Regions from separate parts of the Methylobacter sp. S3L5C genome, predicted to be linked through region 1. Evidence: riboswitches for the same ligand, from Rfam matches in the RefSeq annotation. Region 1 holds a riboswitch; each other region holds the start of a gene.

Region 1 (4,365 bases):
TGCTGTATACCCTTAATCATTATCAAAGCCCATGTTACGGCAGAAAACGCGATTAAAATCCATAAAGTGGCATCTACAATTAGCGCCGAGGTGATTTCAGGAGCCGCAGGTGCTATATCCGCTGCCGAAGTCGCCAGATTTGTAGCTGCAGGTGAAGCATCCGCAACGGTTGTTGCCGCTCTATTAGCCGCGCCGGCAATATCAGTGCCTGAAATTGGTGAGCCTGAAAGGGGTGTTTGAGTGGCTGCTTGTGGAATTTCCGCTGCAGCAGATGTTGTTTCTGTCATGATTAAAACCTCAACCTTGTAAATTAAAAGAAATTGGAACGGTTACCAAGCCATCGATTGGCGTGGTTCCTCGCATAGCCGGAACAAATGACCATTTTTTAACGGTTCTAACCGCTTCATCATCCAAGACATCTTTGCCGCTGGATTTAAGTACAGAAACAGTGTCAGGCTTGCCACTGGCCAGAACATGTACTTTCATCAGCACTTTGCCTTCCCAGCCACGATCCATGGCTATTTCAGGATAAACCGGCGGTGGATTATTCAGATAACCGGCGCCTGCACGTGGTTGGGTTACTTTTTCCACTACCGGTGCGGGAGGAGCAGGAACTAGCGGAGCAGCTGCATCAGTGACCGTACTGGTTGATGGAGCAGGTGGCTGCTCGATAACCGGTGGTGCCGCTTTGGGTTTTATCTTGGGTTTGGGCGGTTTTTTAAGCGCCACCACTTTGGGTGGCGGCGGTGGCGGTGGCTGAACGACCGGCTTGGGTGGCTGGGGACGAACAAATGAAATTTGCACCTTAGATGGCGGCTTAACCGGTTCGACCAACTCTTCTTCGACAGGTATTTGCTTGAAGTGATCGACGACAAAGGAGTGTATGACTATCGACAAGATGCCGATAAGCAGATAATCGATGGCTTTGTTGTCGCGAACTTCTGAATTATGTTTAAAATCGCTCAACACTACAGGGACCGATGAACCGGAGAATCTTTTTATCAGTCGACTGGCACCCACATTAATGGAAATGACATTACCCTTTTTCTTTTCCGGTATAAATGTAGATGGATCAACTCTATTAAAAACTTTTAATTGACTACTCATGCGATATCTCCCGTTGTTTAAAAAGTCACCGGACCTTAGCTGTTCAATGACAAATCAGCTTGATAATCCAAGTGCTGGCCGGCTTTAATTAATACTGTTGATTTAGATAAAGCAGGTACCGTGCCATATTTTCTTAAAATCATAAATATTAGGAGGGAATGTTATAGAAAATGACTATAACCATCTGTATTTAATGGTTTTATAGCGTTATGACGAGTTTTGTGAAGCAGGTTTTTAGGATAGAAATTCGACTTGATGGCAATGATTACTCAATTAACGACTGTTTGTTGATCATCAGTTTGAATAACCTTTTGTTACTCAGGTGTTTCCTGAGCAACAGTTTATGGAGTCAGGCCTGGCTAATTTTCAGGTGATAGGGTGAACAGGAAAGCAATGTTGGAATTAAATCTTGGGTAAGACGGGGGTTTTGCAGAAAATCATGCCCTCTTTATTTATTGTCCACGAAAAGCACGAAAGACACGAAATAAATGCAGAGTTTTTATTATTAAGCGGGGCTTGGGTTTGCAATCTTCTTATATTTCATCTGGTTAACTAAGTCATCGGTCAAAAGCAGTAGGCAAAAAATCGTTGTCCACCCTACCGAGAGAAGTTTTTTATGGTCAGCATCGACTGGCTTAAGGTGGAATTTAAGAAGGCCGCAAATATTGCCTGTATTGGTGGGGAAAAAAGCTAGTCTTATCCTAAATGGAGTGCGATACAACGTGTCATATTGGAGAAGTAAGGCTAACAAGCAAAATCCAATGTCCACGAAAGTACGAAAAAAGGCACGAATTTATTGCTTTTCTGGGCTTGTAATCAATAAATAGGAGCCGATAACATCCCTTATAAGGGATGTTATCGGTAAAATCGTTTTACTCTGACTAATTTTCAAGCAGAAGCTTGGCTACTATTAAGAAATTATTTTCGATTGAGAATCAGTCAATTGCCGAATAACCCGATATTTTTACGACGATTTAAGCCCATTATTCCGAGCATGCCGCTCAATAATAGCCAGACTGCACCGGGTAATGGCATTGTAGCAGGTACCGAAACGATGGCAACATTGCCCGGACGAACAGCCCATAAATACAGATTCTTAGACTTAATGGAAGGGTTTAGGTAACCAGCACTAGTGTCTTGGGACCAGTTAATGTCTTGCACTGAGTCATAAACCGTCAAAGGGTCACTGGACGTTAAAGACGCATGGGCTGTGCCAGTTGCTACGGTGCCAATAATTAAGGCTAGTGCTAAGCGTGTTTTTTTAGGTTGCATATTGTTACCTATAGAAAATTTTTATTAAATTTAATGTAACCCGGCTGGCTTATAAGCGCCGTGGCTGTCCGTCCTTATCTTGTAATAAGTTTGGCTTTTTTATTCGTCAATCATGCACACTTGGATAAAAGTGTAACACAATCTTGCAATTTCTATAAGCAGGCAAGCTCGCCTGCTTATAAATGCTTAAAATTGTTGCTATTTCAAAACCGTAAATAAATAAAGAATAACTTCTAAAAATAGTGAGTCGGGTTTTGAATGGTAACAAGCACTCTACAGACACTAAAGTCATGGGCTGTGCTGAGTTACGACGCGCATCGTTCGTGATTGATAAGATATTTTGATGACGCTATTGAGTGGTATCAGTCAGGTTAATAGCTGCTGACAATAAATATTAAGACAATCTGCAGCAGAAATTTCGGTTTTTTCAGGAACTGTCAATTGGCCAAAAATAATGATTTTTCAAGGTTGCCTTTAGTTGACCAGTGTATGGTTGCGCTGACGCATACAGGTTCTGAATGCTCGTTTAAAGTCCTCGTTGGCTTCATAGCCTTTCCACAAGCCAACGGGAATAGCCAAAATAGCACCACCTGCGGCACCTGTTGCCGCACTGCCGGCTATAGCGCCAACAGCTGCACCACCTGCGGCACCAGTAACAGCACCAACACCTGCACCCATAGCGACTTCTTTGGTGATATCTGATGCTTGATCTGCCAGTGTCTTACACTCTGCCATGTCGCGCTGAACGGTTTCCGGATGTTCATCCAGGCGGGGATCAAGAATTGGACGCCACCCACTCATAGACGCACATCCGGTAGCTAATGCGGAAACCATTAATATTATGGGTAAATTATATTTTTTCATGTTTTCTCCAAAAAAGGATATAGGTCAAACAGCATGCAAAATTTTCCGGTCTTTATAAAATGAACGTCCAGATTTTTCTGCTAATAATTGCTGATTTATTAATATTTATAGGGCCTACTGTCAGGATGGACTGAAATAGCAGTCGCAGAAAATAGCAAATATAGGAAGCAGGTCTTATCTGTTTAAGTGTCTTAGTCGACGATGATAACGACGGAAAGCACGTCTTACGATAGGGTACAGACGATCAAACCCCATCCTGTTTTCCAGGTCGGATTCCTTTTGTCTGGTATTCAACAGCACAAAAAGATGTTGGGCTTGATTTATTAAAAGTTCATTATCCATTTCCAATCACCGCTAAGTTACTGCTGCTTATATTGTTGGGTTTAAAGCCGGCTTTACGGGCAAGTTTACGACTGCGTACAGCTTACATAATCAACATGAGAGGAAGCCTGTAGGTTTGATTAAGATTAGATAAAGATAGCCATAAATTTAACAAGGTAAATGAAACAGTCTCATTTTGCATTGTGACGGTTTTACCGATTAATGATCGCTATTGGTCTGCTACCTGACTACTACTATCAGTCAAACTGCTCAGTTAACCGGATATGGTAAAAAATCTGTCCACTTCACTTCGCCACCGGCTTCGTCAGGTGTCGGCAACATGGCGACATTCCAGCCTCCGCCCAAGGCTTTAACCAGTTGAACCGAGGTTCCCAGTCGATTACCCAAGAGTTGTATCGCCGTTTGCTGGTTATTTAGCGCCACCGCCTGAGCGGTCATTACATTCAAATAACTGACCATACCGGCCTGATATTGATTGGATATCATCGCCAATGCTTCGCGAGCCGCCGTTACGGCTTTGTCCTGAACTTGCGCTTCTTCTTCGAGAATCCGCAGTGCCGCCACATTATCTTCAACTTCCTGAAAGCCGGTAAGTACGGTCTGTTTGTAGAAAGCCACAGTGGCATCGAAACCATCCAGGGTTTGCTTATACTGCGCGTTTTTTCCGCCACCATCCAATAGCGTCAGAGCTGCCCCCGCAGGTCCCAAGGCCCAGTAACGTTTAGCGGCAGTAAATAGCGTCGACAAGGTATTACTTTGAAAGCCGGTACTGGCACCCAG
Region 2 (4,365 bases), 940 kb from region 1:
CCACGTAGCGGCTATTGCGCCGCTAATGGCTACTGTATCAGCAAACCATTGGTAAGTAATAGTTGCTGGATTCAAACCATCGGCATCGACCAAGGTACTGATGTCTGCTGTCAGTATTTGGCCTTGAGTCGGCGTACCGGAGATAGTGACGGTGCCGGTAGGCAAGTCATTAACATCGGCTACGGTAGTGGTGGCAGAGCTCAATACCTGTTCAAGTTTATTCAGGCCGTCGGTATAGCTGGCCTGAACGGTGATGACTTTGTTCACTTGCGCTTGAGTTAAGGTAAACGTTTCGCCTGTTGCACCTTCAATAGCTATACCACCTGCCAACCATTGGTAAGTAATCGGGGCAGTACCCATACCATCCAAATCCACCAAGGTATTGGCGACTGTCAATATTTGGTTTTGCTCAATCAAGCCGGAGATAGTGACGGTGCCGGTAGGCAGGTCATTAACATTGGCTACGGCAGTGGTGGCAGAGCTCAATACCTGTTCAAGTTTATTCAGGCCGTCGGTATAGCTGGCCTGAACGGTGATAACTTTGTTCACTTGCGCTTGAGTTAAGGTAAACGCCTCGCCTGTTGCACCTTCAATAGCTAGGCCACCTGCCAACCATTGGTAAGTAATCGGGACTGTACCCATACCATCCAAATCCGCCAAGGTATTAGCGGCTGTCAGCACTTCGCCTTGAGTCGGCGTACCGGAGATAGTGACGGTGCCGGTAGGCAAATCATTAACATTGGCTACGGCAGTGGTGGCAGAGCTCAATACCTGTTCAAGTTTATTCAGGCCGTCGGTATAGCTGGCCTGAACGGTGATGACTTTGTTCACTTGCGCTTGAGTTAAGGTAAACGTCTCGCCTGTTGCACCTTCAATAGCTATACCACCTGCCAACCATTGGTAAGTAATCGGGGCAGTACCCATACCATCCAAATCCACCAAGGTATTGGCGACTGTCAATATTTGGTTTTGCTCAATCAAGCCGGAGATAGTGACGGTGCCGGTAGGCAGGTCATTGACATTGGCTACCATAGTGGTGGCAACACTCGTTACTTGTTCAGCGGTAAGTAGTTGGTCAGTATAGCTGGCTTTAACGGTAATTTCTTTGCCCACTTGCTCTTGAGTTAACGTCCACGTAGCGGCTATTGCGCCGCTAATGGCTACTGTATCAGCAAACCATTGGTAAGTAATAGTTGCTGGATTCAAACCATCGGCATCGACCAAGGTACTGATGTCTGCTGTCAGTATTTGGCCTTGAGTCGGCGTACCGGAGATAGTGACGGTGCCGGTAGGCAAGTCATTAACAGCCACGACAGTCACAGTTACTGTCGCACTAGTGGATAGCAACGCGCTATCGCTGGCTACATAGCTAAAGTCAGCCACACCGCTGAAGTTGGCAGACGGGGTAAAACTGACTGTGCCGTCGGCATTTAATACCGCTGTGCCGTTGTTGCCGGAGGTGACACTGGCGATGGTTAAGGCTGCGCCTTCAACATCAGTATCATTACCCAGCAATTGTGCTGCCGTATAGATAATCAACGTGTCTTCAGTCGCAGTGAGGCTGTCATCGACGGCTACCGGAGCAGTATTAACAGGAGCAATATTTATATTATCCAACGACATGGCAAACTGCATACCGTCTACAGGTGTTTGCTGATAGCCGGCATAATGAATCCAGAAAGCGCCAATATTTTCAAAAGCGCTACTGAGTGTCACCAGACCGTTAAAACCGTTAGTCAATGTTTGACGGGCAATCCAGGCACCACTATTGGCATCAGTATCCAGGGTTGGATTTAATGCCGAGGCATAACCCAAAATTTCCCAATAATCATTGGCACCGGCCACGCTGGTTACTGACTCACCTGAACTTTGGCTTATGTAAGTGCCAGTAGCATACGGATTTTCATCACTAGCCACCGCATCAAAATTAAGTGATGTCAGGCTAAAGGCGCTACTGTCCAAAGCCCTGATATAAAGTCCACTAGAGTCGGAATGATACATCACGTTTCTGTCATTAACCGTTCCACCACGGTGAACATGGGCGATGTTGTTGGAAGTATCCTGGACAATACCCACCACCAAGCCATCTTCGTAATAAGCGCCAGCGGCATTTGTGCCAGCAGTAAGACCACCGGATTGAGGAGCAACATTAGCAAAACCTGCATAGGCGGACTGGGTCATGCCCAGGTTGCCCGCTGTACTTGCAACTTGTGGATTATCCACTTCACCTTTATTAAAGTTTATAACAGCCGCACCTGCTAATATTCCGTTATAAACCGGTTGCAAGGCTATTGCCTCAATAGTTCCGGTAGCCGCTTCCAATACCCAATTACCGCCCAAGGCCGTTGCGCCGGTTAAGTCAGTTGACGCCGCCACATCGGCACTGGTTAAGGCCGCAAATTGATTGATAAAATCCAACCCAACGGGGTCTGCTGCGACATTACAGCCATACAGCAAAATATCACCGGTGGCGTTTAAGGCACTACCTATCGTTTCCAGTTGGCTGGTGTATTGCTGTAAATTGTCAGTAGTTAGGGTAGTTGAACCCAAACTGATACTGCCCGCACTGCCGTGGGAAATAATTTGCAGGCTTTGCAACGGAACAAAATTTTGTGTGTTTGCGGCTAACGTCGTCAGGTAAGCACTGATTTGGGCGAGTCCATCAGAACCCGAATCAAGAATTAACACAGCCGTATCGGTGCCAACATCGGCGGCCAAGCTTTGCCAGTTGCCAACTTGGCTGTCGATGACTAACAATTTTTTGACTGGAGTAATGACTTGATTCATGGTGAATACCTAATTTGCTGTGTAGATTAAAAGAGTTATGTTTTTTAGTACTATTGAAGCGACTGGCAACTCGCCAGGTCTTTTATATACATTTTTAATTCATGTACCGTAAACAAAACGACACATAGATCGGCTATTATGGTGTGCTGGCTTAAGCTCGATAATCTCGTCCTTAAATCGACTATCAGCGACCCGCTCAGGTAATCTCTGCTTTAGCTGTGATTATGGAATAGTGAAATTATTTGACTCATGCTGAATAGCTTTTTTGTGTGTAATAAAGGTCTTTTTTTAATTTAAAACTGCATTTGATATATCCTGAGTTCGAGATAAGAAAAATGAGGCCAACGCTTTAATAAAAGAAAACAATCTCAGCGTCTTACTAAGGATTTATTGTCATCAACTAAATGCTGAGGCCCTCTTTCGTTAAATGACGAAAAGGCAGCCCGGCCATCTTAAGTAAAACCCAAGATCCGTGGCTTTCCGAGCCCGATTCACAACGGGGGTGGCAAAGTGATAAAGTTTTGCATGATATTTATGCAGTACTTTCTTTTCTGAGAGCAAACCAGCGGCAATAGCTGTTACTGGCTTATTGTTATTTAGCAGATTTTATGCCAAATCTTAAAAAAACAATAAAAATCCTTTTCTTACAACGAGTTGCTTAATATTACTATTAGGATTGCAATAAAAAACGATGCGAAACTGGAGGCACAATTAATTAAACTGTGTTATTTGACATAAAAAAATGAAAAGTAGGTGATATGACGCAATTTACCCTCTGGAGTAGACTTATAAATAAGCTTTAGTACTGTTTTGGGATAGTCTGTGCCGTATTCATTTTGAGGAACTTGCAACACCCATTAAACCGAAGGGAATTAGTAGCCAGAACGGCAAAAAAAGAAACAACCTGCCAAAAAATGATAAAATAAAATTTTATAAAATCCAACTTTATTAAGGGCATGAGCAAGTTACGAGACAGCTCATCACAAATATGACTTAAGATACAAGGCTCTTTATTTCAATGGCTGCAAGAAGAGTTGGGTTCACTAACAGAGAAACAACAAAAATTAGCCACCACATTAGAAATAGTGCACATCGAAGAATTCATCTGCCCCAACCATGGCTTTTCACGTCGCCCACCTCAAAACCGCATGGTCATCGCCAGGGTATTTGTGGAAAAAACGATTTATAACATGCCGACGACACGCACGTTGCTCGATCAATTTGAAACCGATAGCGGCTTAAGACGGATTTGCGACTGAGAACGTAAAAACGCTGCCCACCGATGCATCATACTCAATGTTCAAGTTTTTTTAACTTGACTGGGACGAACCCAGATAAATCAGGGTGTTTTCGTCAATAGACATAAGTGCCACATAATTTCAATCATAGTTGTAAGGCTCAATTTAATGGCGACATCACGACTATTACTTATAATTTAATGCGCGTTTGTGAAGAAATTTCAAAAATACAAAATCCAACACTGATTCATCCATTAGATAAAAAATATACCAAAGGCCTTGAGAAAAGACAGAAAATAGCCAAGAAAAACAGTGTCTTTGTTCCGGTCAAAATAGTTGT
Region 3 (4,365 bases), 440 kb from region 1:
GCAACACTACCATATTCTTCTTCAACACGTTGCCAGTATAATCGGCGCAAATGCCGAATCTCGTTAACACCACAAGCATGCAGGGCTTGCGGTATATCATTGACCACGCCGGTGAGCTTTGCCAACTCTTGGGTTAACTCAAAAATTAATTCATTTTCGTCCGAGGTAAACACCGCCGGATGCGCAGCCAATATTTGCTCGGTGAGAGTGGTACCTGAACGTAAAAAACCAAACAAAAATGACGGTACCGGCAAGGCATCTACCTGTAAGTCTTCCAGTGACCAACGCGTCAATAACGCCTTATCAAACCCCGCCTTGTTTTTGGCAATACTATCAAAAATAGCCTCTTTGTTTACTTTACTAACTTCCGGCAAAGCTTGATGCAAGACGGCAGCTTGATTCAGCGCCGTAAATGCAGCGTCGTATTGCTGTTGTTTATCCAAGACCGTGGCCAGTTCCAAATAGGCACGCGCAATCAGCGGTGGCTGGTGAGGAGCTTCGGTAATCCTCATCAGCCTTGCACTAGCCGCATCCAACTGCCCTTGCCGGGCATCCAAAATAGCCAACAACGTATTACATCCCGGATCATTCGGCAATAATTGACAAGCCTTATGCGAAGCCAGCAATGCTTCATCAACACGATTGATACGACTCAAACACATTGCCAGCGTATTTTGCGCAACAGGAGATTGGGGCATCAGACGTACCGCCAGTTGCGCCAGTTTAAGTGCTGCCTCCAGATCGCCCCAGTGTTGCAGTTGTCCTGACAATTCCAGTAACTGGGCAATATCACGACTTTTCACAGATTCCTTTTCTACTTGTGCCGCCGCTTGCCGAAGATACGTTAAACCTTCCCGATGCTTGCGCTGCCAGCAAAGTTTTTGTCCAACACCGGCCAACGCTTCGGCATGCTTGGGCTTGATCACAAGTACTTGCCGAAACCAGCACTCGGCAGTGTCAAAGTCACCACGCGAGATTGCTAACCGGGCATTTTGTAACCATCCGGCAATATCGGAAGATTTTGTTTGTTTAACGATATCGCCAACCTGAACACAACAAGCCTTAAACTTTTTTCCGCTGCCACAAGGGCAAGGATCATTACGTCCCACCCGGAAATTTTTGGGACTATCAATACCTGTTATCGGTTGAGCAAATTTGGCAATGGAGGTTTTTATCATGGATAAGTGGCAATTAACTTAAAAAAAATCGAGCTGATGTAAAAATGGAGGTACCAAAAACATCAGGTTTACCATTGGATATCGATTAACAACTCTTTCTTTTTCCAGCGAAAATCGACATTCTAATCATTACCTTAACATTAACATCCTTGATCCGCAATCAGAAGCCTAACCACATTTTCCTCATAACCCATTGAGTATATTAATATTTAATCAAGCCCTATCAGAAAATTTTGATTAAACTGTGTTATATAACGCATTACAAATGCGTTATATAACACAGTTATTTTATAGACCATTACAGTAATCCTGCCTATAAACCCGGTGCTTTGGTCTGATAATAGTATTACATTCAATATGTTGGTTAAAAATTGCTTATCCGGGTGAGAATTTCTCCTAAAAATAATAACTCCCCTGAATATACCTTTCCATAAAAAACAAAAAACATATACTTGCTTTTAATCAATCTATTACAGACTCCATAGAAAAATATACTACCAATTTATAGATAATGGCACAGGCATTGCTAAATTAAGTAACAACTAGATAAAAACGCTGTTGATATTTTGGCAATACGTCTAGCAACCAGCCACACCCGTCGCGAGGCGGGGCCGGAAAGTCACGGTTCTTAATACAAATTTAAGAAGGCCGGGCCGCCTCCTAAAGTAATGGGGAGGATCTTGGTGTTTTCCTTAATCTTTAAGGTAACGCTGAGAACATTACTGTTATCAATTAATCAATTTAATATAAACAGTAAAAAGGATATCAAATGAAACAAATAAACTTATTGACGGCCTCTCTAACCATTTTAGGCACTCTGATTGCATCTCCAGCGGTACAGGCTCATGCCTCTCTTAATGCGGGCGGTACCGGTGCCAACCCCGTTTGGACAAATGGGGCAATTACGCCTTGGTTACCTAATGATGCGACTGTCTCTTCAATCGGTTATTTAGGTATCCACAGCATAAGCAATAAGCGTGTAATTCAAACCGGTGTTTATGGTACTGCTTATAACGCCACTACCAATCCTGGTGGCGTTACTACCGCTAATCTCGGCGGCACTTTTGGCGGCGCGACTCCAGTGGTAGGTGATTCGTTGCTAGGTCAGACTTATAAATACAACAATAACGCCGCTAACCCTACAGATCTTGCTCTAACATCAATTTCAACGGGTGCTAATTCTTGGGCCGCCGGCGTATCCGACACCAATACCGGTTTGTCTTTCGGTAATATGCATGTCAGCAGCGGTACAGGCAATCCGGAAGGCAATTTAATGCCGACTGTTAATTATTTAAACATTACGGTTGGTGACGACCCATTGTTTACCGGTATCGGCCAATTGGCATTTTCATTGTACCAAGGTTGGGCACAAGGCCCCGGTCTGCTGGGTATGAACTTGTTAGGCACTGTAACTGCAAGCTCTATTGGTCAAGATATTGGTCTTAGTCTTGCGCTGTCAGGACTGACACGTAATGCTCCAGGTACTGAAGGCGAATACACCATCGTGGTTGGCGATCAAAGCGCTGAAGGCGGTCAATACAGAATGGCTTTGGAAGCGTCCCTTACTGCCCGTTACGGTAACATAGTAACCGCATCAGCAGTTCCGGTTCCTGGTGCTGTATGGTTGTTTGGTAGTGCATTAATTGGTTTGGTTGGTTATGGCCGTCGTAAAACGGCTATTGCTGCTTAAATTAAAATTGAAGTGCCTATTGTTTCCAGAAATGGCAGTCGATGCGGCAGTAACTATTAATAACCATCAGAAGGATACAACCGTGAACAAAAAACAACTTAATAAAGCGATTATTGGCATTCTTGGCCTGGCAACACTCTCGGCTGTCTCATTACAAGCTAATGCCTTTAGCGCGACATCATTAGGAACTTTTACAGGAACTACCATTAGCAGAGACGATGCAACACCTTTCAAATCCTGGTCAGATTATGGTGCAGAAGTCAACTTTGGCTGGGTTCATACTGCTGACTGGTTTAAACTGCAAGTGGGCTCTGCTGCCGACATCACCGCAGGAACTACTTTTAATGTCGAATTTAAACTGGCAGGTCGCGGTACATCTCAACCGTTAAACACTGGCGGCTTCACGCTTTGGACAAGTGGCACTGCTGCGACTGTCGAAGGCGGGGGCTTTCATGAATACAATCAGGTTCGCGGACCTGGCGATAATGGCATCACTACCAATGATCTTATTGGCAATGTAGTTAGTGGACATAATGGTTGGGTAGGTTATGCGCAAAATGGCTTAAGCTTTACTAATGGCGATGGCGATGTGGTTGCCAACGGTGGAGCCTGGAATACCAGTTCGCCCTATCTGACGGGTGGCGCAGCAAGTGCAGGAAGCAACGCAACGCTTGACCTTTATGGATTAAAAGCCGGTTATTATCTTATTGGTTTGGGTGGTGTTTGTCCTGATGACAGTGCAAGCTGTATCACTACAACACCAGGATCACGTCAATACACCTTTACCGCTTCATCGACTGTTGCTCCAGTACCTTTACCTGCCGCCGCCTGGTTATTTGGTAGCGCTTTGATGGGTTATTTGGGTCTGCAAAGACGTAAAATGGCTGTTTAAATTCGTTCTGAATTTAAGCTCTTATCCAAACGGAGCCGAAGTTGCCCCGGTTCCGTTTGGACACTAAACTCAAAAAGTATCAACGGATATAAACTTTTTTTATCAATGCATAACCGGCTTGTTTACGCTATTTGAATCCCGAAACGGGTTTTCGCGTAGCGCTGCTACCTGACCGGTTTCCCGGTATTTTTTATAGTCAGCAAGTACTTGAGCATGATCGAACGCCAAAGACTCAGGCAGCTCATTAAGCAAAAACAGACGACAATTTTTGGCATCATCAGCGGCTACCGGTGTTCCCGCTGCCTCAGCAACATAAACCGCGGTCACCGTATGCCCACGCGAATCGCGGGCTGGATCAGAATAAATTCCCAGCAAGGCAAGCAGAGTGACATCCAACCCGACTTCTTCCTGTGCTTCGCGCACACCAGCCAGTTCGATAATTTCACCCAGATCAACAAACCCACCAGGAATTGCCCAGCCGTAAGGTGGATTGGCACGTTCAATTAATACAATAGGACGGCCGGGGTAATCGGTCAGCTCAATAATGACATCCGCAGCAAGCAAAGGGGTAATCGGTTTAGGCATAAATTTCTCTAAAAAATAAC
Region 4 (4,365 bases), 1.5 Mb from region 1:
GGCTTTGACTCATTCCCGGCTAAATCAAAAAAAGTCTGCTCTGGCCGCAGGTCGAAAAGCCCTGCAACTGGTTCCAGATAGCGCTATGCTGGCGATTCTGCTGGCAACGCTGGAAGCTGCAGATGGACGGACGGCAGACGCTAAAAACCGACTGGAAAAAGTACTCCAAAATCCTTTACTAACCTCTGAAGAACAATTCAGGGCACATAAAGAACTGGCTCGCTTCCTCGATAAACTGGGCGAGTATGACCAGGTTTTTGCTCATTTGCATCTATCAGCTAACGTTTCCAAACGCCTGCCTGAAGTATTACGCCAGGATGCGAAGTTGGTACCACAAATGCTGAAAACCAATAAAGCCGAATTTAACCGTGAATTACTGGGGCGCTGGTCAAACACCCTGTTTCCAGCCGATCAACCTGCGCCAGTTTTCTTGCTGGGTTTTATGCGTACCGGCACCACGTTAACCCAGGAAGTATTGGGCGCTAACCCTGATATTTTTGTCGCGGACGAAACTGATTTAATAGTTACTGTGGTTCAAGAATTAAACCGGCTTTCCCATAATCAGGGCAACGTACCAGATCAACTGAGGAAACTTGATTTGGCAGGCGTGTTGCACTTGCGGAAATTTTACTGGAACAGGGCGCATGCCTTATACGGCGACAAGATTGGTAGCCGCTTGTTACTTGATAAAACTACCATGAACACTATTGATTTAGGATTGATTAACTGTCTTTTTCCTGATGCCAAACTGGTTTTTCTGCTGCGTGATCCTCGTGATGTCTGCCTGAGTTGCTTTATGCAGACCATGATACCCACACCGTCAACCGTACATTTACTAAGCTGGCAAGATACTGCACAGTTTTATGCGCAGGTTATGGATTGGTGGATGACTATAAAACCGCAATTGACGATGGATTTTATCGAATTTCGTTATGAAGATGCCGTATTCCAATTTGAACCGGCGTTTCGTAAGGTTTTTGACTTTTTGGATGTAAATTGGGACCCAGCCGTTGTAGATTTTCATAAACAAGCAGCCGGTAAATACATTTCCAGCCCCAGCTTTAATCAGGTTGCACAACCGCTTTATTCGTCGTCGGTTGGTCGTTGGCGGCATTATGAAACCGAATATGCAAAAATCTCGGCTTGGTTACAACCGATTATCAGCTTTTATGGCTACGACGATTAATGTTCACTTGCTACTGCTTGTAAAAAAGCAAGATACCGACCCGTGCTTACAATCTAAAGCTAAACCGTTTCAAAATTTCAATAACTTTTAAAACCTGAGTGACGGGGCAACAAACCGCGTCACGTTTGACTCTAAAACAATGAACTACCAGACATAAAAAACCGCCAAAGTAAACTTCAGCGGAAGATAAAAGGCTACTTGTCAAAGAGAAAAGCTACCTGCACCATCGGTTTGTAGTCGCATAAAAATTACCTAATACAATCGTTAATATAATACCCGTTAAATAGACTCGATATAACTTAGTAAAATCGAGGCTAATTCAAACTTGATGCCTCGATTCGGCTTTACTCCATCGAAGCTATTTGCCGCCCTTCCCTGTTACCCTGACTTTTACCCGCCACTAAAAATAACTCGTTTTATTAAAAAGCGGGATATCACCTACTTTTCATTTTTTTTATGTCAAATAACATAGTTTAATTAATTGTGCCTCCTGCTTCGCACCGGCTTTTACTACAACCGCAATAACGCTATCAAGTAACCTGTTGTAAGTAAATGATTTTTTTATTTTTTTAAGAAATGGCATAAAATATGCTAACTAAAAATAATAGAATAAACCGGCAACACTATCGCAGCGGTTTTGTTCTCAAAAAGAAAGTGCTGCATAAATATTATGCAAAGCTTTATTACTTTGCCACCCCCGTTGTGAAGCGGGCTCGGAAAGCCACGGATCTTGGGTTTTACTTAAGATAGCCGGGCTGCCTCTTTCGTCAATTAGCGAAAGAGGGCCCCAGTATTTTGTTAATGACAATAAATCCTTGGCAAGATGCTGGACAGGTTAACTTTTAAAATAAGCGACAACGATCACCATGATAAAAACCAAATTAGCTAAAGCCATCACAGTGGCCATTGCCGGCACAGCACTTTCCATGAGCGCGTCTACCACATTCGCGTCAACCACAATGTACAACACCTTTACAACAACAGTTTCTACAGCTACTGATGGCTGGACACGCACATTTGACAACGGTACCACCTCACCCGGCACTGCAACCGGCCCTGAAAGTCAGGGCAACAAAGGGACTATCGTACCTTGGTTGGGAACGTCTGCTGGTGCTTTGCCTCTTGGCTACACCGGTTCTTCTCATTTAAACTGGGCCGTTCAATTAACGGGTTCTGGAGATGCTGCAACCATTTCTGCGGCTGATTCCTTGGCAAAATATGGCACAGCAGCGGAAATCGACACCGGTGGCGGTGCGTGGCGCGATAACTCAGCACCAACAACAGGCTGGAAGCATCAAACTGATATTGGTTTAGTAACATCTAATGTGGCTCAAAACATTACCTTAAATTTAACAACACTGGGTAACTTACTCCCCAGTACATTCAGCAAATTTGGTGTCACCGTTTTTGATGGCATGGACACTAGCACTGCTAACTATAGCCATCACGGATCTTGGAATAATCCTGTTATTGCAAAACCTTATACAGCCAATAATCCATTTGCAACCACAGGGCTGACTAATATCGGCTATAGCGATAATGTTGATGGGGTTAACGGCTTTACCTTTGCCGCTGAAGCCGGTCATATTTATTCCATTTACTTGGGCGGCGTTGATTTCTCAAAATGGAATACCGGCGTTGATGGTTATGCGTTAAATATTAAAACCACCTCGCCCGTTCCTTTGCCGGGTGCCGTTTGGTTATTTGGCAGCGCGTTGGCCGGGTTTGTCGGTCTGCGTCGACGCAAATTAGCGGTATAAAATCTTAAAACTGCTGATATAAACAAAAACCCGGCACATCAAATTGATGTATCGGGTTTTTGTGTTTGTAGATGATGCCTTCCCGGCCGCCTAGTACAACCCTTTCTGTCGTTTCGACATACCGCTATTTACCGACAGAAACAGGTGATGTAAGCGCTTGTCTTTTAAAACTAATAACGTCCACCGTCATGAAAAAATTGCTTTTATCAACCCTGATATTTTTGGCTACTGCCCCTCTGGCAAACGCAGCACAAGAAGGTCAACCTACCCCTCAATGTCCCGCCGCACTTACTGGCAATGCTGAAAAACTTGACCTTAATGCCTATAAAGGCAAAGTGATTTTGATTGATTTTTGGGCGACCTGGTGTCCACCCTGTAAAAAATCAATGCCGTTTTTTAACAGTTTGCGTAACGAACACGTCAAAAACGGCTTTGAGATTATTGCCATCAATGTCGATGAAAATAGCGAAGAAGCCAAACAGTTTCTTGTTAGCAATGCCGTTGATTACGTCACGGCTTTTGATCCAAAAGGCGACTGCCCTGCCAAGTTTGATGTTCAAGCCATGCCGTCGACTTATCTGGTCGATAAAACCGGCAAAATCAGAAAAATACATCTCGGCTTTCGGGATGAGGACAAAGACATGATTAGTGCACAAGTTTCGGCGCTACTGGCTGAATAACTTTAAGGATTTACATCATGCACGCTTTAACACAATGGCTTGGTGAGCAACGTCTTACCTTGGATAAGACTATGCGACCGACACTCAATGTGTTCGTTACATTCGGTAACTTATCGAACTACACGAGAAATCAATGGACTCACCGACTGGTCATCGCCCTACTCTGTAGCAGCGTGCTTGTTTGCCAAGGTTGTAGCACGGTTGCGCCCTGGCAACGGGGTAATCTGGCCAAACCGGAAATGGGTATCAATCCCCACCCCAATTTAAACAGCTTTCGTGATCATATTTTTACCAGCAAAGAAGCCTCACAAGGTGGACATAGCGGTGCAGGAGGCGGTTGTGGCTGCAATTAAATCAGACAAAAAAACTGCACTGGCGGCATTCACGACAGCGGCACTCAGTCTGCCCGGATTGACTGTCTCGGCCGCCATCCCTTCGGCACAAATACTATCCAATGTCAGTTACGGCCATTACCAGGAAAGTGATAACCGTATGCAGGTTGATATTTACCATGCCGATGCGATTATTCCGTTGACCGACCGGCTTGAATTGGCTTTTAGTCTTGATCGCGATACTTACAGTGGTGCCACGCCATCGTTTAGCATGCCGGCAAGCATGACCAATGTGGCCAAATACAAACAAAAAGCGGATGGCACAGTCTCAAATGAACTTAGTTATGTTGATGTCATATCAGCCGCATCAGGTGGTGTCACGGCAGCAGGATTAACCATACTTGGGG

What was found. Region 1 has a riboswitch for cyclic di-GMP ahead of KKZ03_RS07715 (hypothetical protein). Riboswitches for the same ligand answer to the same signal wherever they lie in the genome.
Region 2: it holds a riboswitch for cyclic di-GMP, as region 1 does, so the genes downstream of both, KKZ03_RS03520 (DUF4347 domain-containing protein) here and KKZ03_RS07715 (hypothetical protein) in region 1, are expected to answer to the same signal.
Region 3: it holds a riboswitch for cyclic di-GMP, as region 1 does, so the genes downstream of both, KKZ03_RS09525 (hypothetical protein) here and KKZ03_RS07715 (hypothetical protein) in region 1, are expected to answer to the same signal.
Region 4: it holds a riboswitch for cyclic di-GMP, as region 1 does, so the genes downstream of both, KKZ03_RS14415 (VPLPA-CTERM sorting domain-containing protein) here and KKZ03_RS07715 (hypothetical protein) in region 1, are expected to answer to the same signal.

What each region holds. Positions count from the first base shown of each region.
Region 1 is NZ_CP076024.1:1,667,062-1,671,426, forward strand. It holds gene KKZ03_RS07705 (MotA/TolQ/ExbB proton channel family protein) at 1-287, opposite strand, end outside; gene KKZ03_RS07710 (energy transducer TonB) at 298-1,107, opposite strand; gene KKZ03_RS07715 (hypothetical protein) at 2,047-2,379, opposite strand; cyclic di-GMP riboswitch class I at 2,411-2,484, opposite strand; gene KKZ03_RS07720 (glycine zipper family protein) at 2,854-3,243, opposite strand; gene KKZ03_RS07725 (efflux transporter outer membrane subunit) at 3,835-4,365, opposite strand, start outside.
Region 2 is NZ_CP076024.1:722,249-726,613, forward strand. It holds gene KKZ03_RS03520 (DUF4347 domain-containing protein) at 1-2,787, opposite strand, end outside; cyclic di-GMP riboswitch class I at 3,222-3,304, opposite strand; gene KKZ03_RS03525 (hypothetical protein) at 4,154-4,365, shown strand, end outside.
Region 3 is NZ_CP076024.1:2,111,165-2,115,529, reverse strand. It holds gene KKZ03_RS09530 (sulfotransferase) at 1-1,178, opposite strand, end outside; cyclic di-GMP riboswitch class I at 1,757-1,839, shown strand; gene KKZ03_RS09525 (hypothetical protein) at 1,948-2,868, shown strand; gene KKZ03_RS09520 (hypothetical protein) at 2,951-3,760, shown strand; gene KKZ03_RS09515 (NUDIX hydrolase) at 3,863-4,345, opposite strand.
Region 4 is NZ_CP076024.1:3,216,992-3,221,356, reverse strand. It holds gene KKZ03_RS14420 (sulfotransferase) at 1-1,186, shown strand, start outside; cyclic di-GMP riboswitch class I at 1,867-1,949, shown strand; gene KKZ03_RS14415 (VPLPA-CTERM sorting domain-containing protein) at 2,053-2,946, shown strand; gene KKZ03_RS14410 (TlpA disulfide reductase family protein) at 3,135-3,626, shown strand; gene KKZ03_RS14405 (DUF4266 domain-containing protein) at 3,644-3,979, shown strand; gene KKZ03_RS14400 (DUF3570 domain-containing protein) at 3,966-4,365, shown strand, end outside.